Regions from separate parts of the Janthinobacterium sp. LPB2021202312-11-4 genome, predicted to be linked through region 2. Evidence: riboswitches for the same ligand, from Rfam matches in the RefSeq annotation. Region 2 holds a riboswitch; the other holds the start of a gene.

Region 1 (2,194 bases), on a different contig from region 2:
GTTGATAACCGGCCAATTCGTCGCTGGTGAAGTACATCACCTCCAGCCCCAGTTGAGCGGCCAACTCGATCAGGCCAGGTTCATCACGTTTCAGGTCGATGCTGGCCAGCGCCGTGATCGACCGCAATTCGATTTGATGCGCCTGTAATGCCTGATCGAGCAACGCCCGCAGCGTGCTGGCGGGGCAGCCGCGCTGGCAGCCCAGGCCGACCACTAACGTCGGCGCTGTGCTGTTATCGGTCATGCGTGGTATTGACCATCGCTTTTGCGGCGGAACAACCAGGCACTGATCAGGCCCAGGGCCAGCCAGAACACTATGTTGGTCAACTGCGAAGCGATTTTGAACTGAGATTCCAGTGCTTCCGGGGCCAGCATCGAGTGGACTTCCGGTTGCGGCGCGCCAATCACGTGGGGTACTGCCAGAATTGCCACGCCCAGAATCTTCATCAACCAGTGACGGCTGAACACGATCAGCGCGATGCCGACAGCTGTAGAGGCGGCGGTGCCGATCCACCAGATCTGCCGTTGGGCCAGATCGGCGGCAGCGGTGCCCGGCAGTTCCGGCGGCAGGCCAAGGGTCGGTGCCAGCACGAACGTCGCATAACCGGCCAGACCCCAGAGCAGGCCTTGAGCGGTTTTGGTCGGTGCGCGCAAGGTGTAGAGGCCTGCGAGCATCAACGCAAAGCCGACTGCGACCACCAGGTTGCCGCCGGTGGTGGACAGCACGCGCTGCCAGCCGTCTTCCGGCTCCCAGGCCTCGGCGTCGTGGGTATGTGCAGCCATCGCGCCTTCGGTGTGCTCGTGAGCAACCACCACCGCCGGTTCGGATTTTTCGTAGGTTTCCGCCTGAAGAATCAGCGGGGCGACCCAGAAACTTTGCAGCAGGGTCAGTAGCAGGGCGGCCAGCAGCCCGGTGAAACCTGCGGTTTGCGCAATACGCTTGATCATGTCGTCAGGTCTCAATGGCACGGAAACGCGGAGCTGTGACGGGTATCGTGCGCAGCGTTGTGCACCGCTTCGATGTGCGAGAAACCGGCGAAATACACCAGGCACGCGCCCAGGATCGACGCGCAAACGGCGGCGGTCAGGCGTTGGCTCAGGGTAGTGGTGGTGCTGGCGGTGCTGCTGTGGTCGGTGCTGCTGATGATCGACATGGCGCTTCCCTCTGGTCTGTCAGCGGGTGAATTGAGCGCATGAAAACCCCTGCGAGCGAGCGCGCAGAGGTTCAAACAGCGCCCGCCCACCGCGGGTTTGTTATTCAGTGATCGTACTGGTCACTTTGTGTTGCGGGCCGGTCTCCGGGCTCGCGAGGGGTCGAGGCTTGCGCCGGACCTGCAAGAATCACCTTCCCATGCCGAACTGCTGGCACAGTGGATCTGATTCTTCGCTCGCTTACCGTTGCGGGGGCAGCACCGGACTGACATGACTTTAGAGTAAAGCACATGATTCACCGGTTTCCCGTTTCACCCTGTGAAGGGCACCCGTAACAAGGCGTGTAGGAGACCATGGGCGGGGCGGGGGAGTCAATTGGCAAGGGTTCTCAATAGGGCCGAAGGTTGATGGCTCTATGTAGGAGCTGCCGAAGGCTGCGATCTTTTGATCTTGATCTTAAAAAGCAAGCTCAAAAGATCGCAGCCTTCGGCAGCTCCTACGGGGGGACGCGAACCGCGCAATGATTGACCCGCCCCCGCACCATGCGTAGCCTTGCGCTTTCGAGGTTCTTCGGCGCTTGCCGAAGCTAAGAAGGGAACGCGGTCGATGCCGCGGCTGCCCCCGCAACTGTGAACGGTGATGTTCGCTGCCACGCCACTGCAAACCCTGGCAACGGGTTCGCGGGAAGGCGCAGCGAATGCCAGCCCCTCAAGGCCGGCGCACTGAAAGCCAGGAGACCTGCCTCGAAACGAATTCTCACTACAACCGGGCGGGGTGATCCGGTGGCGAAATCTTCCGCGCATTCATCGCCGCGGTTGTCGTCCCGTATGCCCGCCACCTTGCCAAAGGGCATCCGATGAAAACACTGGCCAAACTCCCCGTCACCATCGTTACCGGCTTCCTCGGCTCGGGCAAAACCACGTTGCTGCGCCACATGCTCGACAACGCCCAGGGTCGCCGCATCGCGGTGATCGTCAACGAGTTCGGCGAGCTGGGCATCGACGGCGAAATCCTCAAGCAGTGCTCCATCGGCTGCACCGAA
Region 2 (2,194 bases):
GGCGGCCGCGTCAAGGCGATGATCGAGGTCGTTCAACTCGCTGGCCTGGACCAACCCGAGGTGACGACTGGGCAATTCGATCCCGGTTTCCCGGGACAATGCGCCGTACCAACGCAAGCCTTCGGTCAGGCTGCCTTCAAGCAACTGCGCGTGACGCAAGGTGCCGACGCGGTTGGCCAGGACGCCGGCAAACGGCAGGTCTGGCTGATACTTCGCCAGCCCCAACGCCAGCGCGCCAAAGGTCTGGGCCATGGCGGTACCGTCGATGACGCCAAGCACCGGCACACCGAAGTGCCGCGCCAGGTCGGCGCTGGACGGCGTGCCGTCGAACAGGCCCATGACGCCTTCGATCAGGATCAGGTCGGCTTCGCCAGCCGCTTCCCACAACAATCGACGACTTTCCTGCTCGCCGACCATCCACATGTCCAATTGATAGACCGGCGCACCGCTGGCGCGCTCGAGAATCATCGGGTCGAGGAAGTCCGGGCCGCATTTGAACACGCGCACCTTGCGCCCCTGATTGCGATGCAAACGGGCCAGCGCGGCGGTGACGGTGGTCTTGCCCTGACCGGAGGCCGGCGCGGCAATCAGTACCGCCGGGCAATGACGTGGTTGACTCACAATTCGACGCCTTTTTGCGCTTTGATCCCGGCCTGGAACGCGTGCTTGATCACGTTCATTTCGGTAACGGTGTCGGCCAGCTCGATCATTTCCGGTTTGGCGCCGCGACCGGTGACGACCACGTGCTGCATCGGCGGGCGGGCCTGCAAGTCGCTGAGCACTTGATCGAGGTCGAGGTAGCCGTGCTTGAGGGCGATGTTCAATTCATCCAGCACCACCAGGCCAATCGACGGATCGCGCAGCAATTCGCGGGACACGGTCCACGCGGCTTCGGCGGCGGCGATGTCACGCTGGCGGTCCTGGGTTTCCCAGGTGAAGCCCTCGCCCATCACATGAAAGCGCACCTGCTCCGGAAAGCGGCGGAAGAACAACTCTTCGCCGGTGCTGTTGCGGCCCTTGATGAACTGCACCACACCGCACTGCATGCCGTGGCCCATGGACCGGGCGAGCATGCCGAAGGCCGAGCTGCTTTTGCCTTTGCCGTTGCCGGTCAGCACCAGCAGCAGGCCGCATTCGTTCGGCGAGTTGGCGATGCGTTCGTCGATCACGGCTTTTTTGCGCAGCATGCGCGCCAGGTGGCGTTCGTCACGATCGGGGGTGTCAGTCATGGGGAGCTCTCCGTTGAGGCTGGATAACGGCGGGCAGGCACAAGAATAGATGGCAAGAAGCCTGGCATCGCCCACCGTGATGCCGCTGGATGGATCAGGCCGGTCTCCGGGCTCATGAGCGGCGTTACGCCGGGCTGCGCGCCTTCCCATGCCAATCGACACAGTGGCTCAAGACGCAGCTTTGACTCATTTACCGTTGCGGGGGCAGCGCCGGGATCGTGGTTGTTCATTGATGCAGAACGTCACTCACCGGTTTCCCTGTTTCACTCTGTCGACCGCAGTCACAGAGCACCTGAAACAAGCCGCGAAGGTTAGAGGGTTGGGGGTGGAGCGTCAATTAAAGCAGGGGCGCCATCCGGCGAAAAACTGCCGTCGATCAATTAACTGACGCCAATCTTGTGCCACACTCCCAGCAGTGATATCAAAGAGCCACATCCCACAACACAATAACAAGGGTGAGCCCATGCAAGGCATGATCATCAGCAATCCGAAGCTGGAATTCCTGCGCCCGCTGCTGGAACGCTGGTTTGACTGTATCGACCGTTATAACGCGGTGCGCGGCGACAACGACACCCCCTACTGGCACGACGAAAAAGCCAATCTCGGGCTGCTCTCGGCGGCGGCGTGGATGGCGGAAATGGTCACGCTGCAACAGACACCGACCCGTAAACAAGCCGAAGAAGGCGAACGTAATGCCCGCGCCGACCTGCTGATTGCCAGCGGCGAGGCCCGCGCTTTCGTTCAGGCCACCCAGCGCTGGCCACGGGTCAATAGCCTGAACCTGACACAAGCCCTGGCGGATATCACCAGCGACGCGAAGCGAATCAGCCACACCAGCGACCTGAAACTCGGCTGTCTGTTCGTCGCCCCGCAAAAAACCCAGCACAGCGCCACCCCGGAAGAACTCCAGGACATGGTCGACGACCTGCAGAAGGAACACACCTGCGCCGTGGCCTGGTATTTCC

The links. A riboswitch is a leader RNA that binds a small molecule or an ion and turns the genes downstream of it on or off. The one in region 2 is predicted to bind cobalamin.
Region 1: linked by a shared signal. The riboswitch ahead of V5E99_RS03195 (CbtB domain-containing protein) and the one ahead of cobO (cob(I)yrinic acid a,c-diamide adenosyltransferase) in region 2 are both predicted to bind cobalamin.

The regions. Positions count from the first base shown of each region.
Region 1 covers NZ_JBAGKV010000002.1:256,987-259,180, reverse strand. Annotated here, with positions in the region: gene V5E99_RS03205 (cobalamin biosynthesis protein) at 1-244, opposite strand, end outside; gene V5E99_RS03200 (CbtA family protein) at 241-948, opposite strand; gene V5E99_RS03195 (CbtB domain-containing protein) at 960-1,154, opposite strand; cobalamin riboswitch at 1,273-1,500, opposite strand; cobalamin riboswitch at 1,699-1,912, shown strand; gene cobW (cobalamin biosynthesis protein CobW) at 2,009-2,194, shown strand, end outside.
Region 2 covers NZ_JBAGKV010000004.1:156,823-159,016, reverse strand. Annotated here, with positions in the region: gene V5E99_RS06215 (cobyrinic acid a,c-diamide synthase CobB) at 1-621, opposite strand, end outside; gene cobO (cob(I)yrinic acid a,c-diamide adenosyltransferase) at 618-1,229, opposite strand; cobalamin riboswitch at 1,310-1,540, opposite strand; gene V5E99_RS06205 (hypothetical protein) at 1,693-2,194, shown strand, end outside.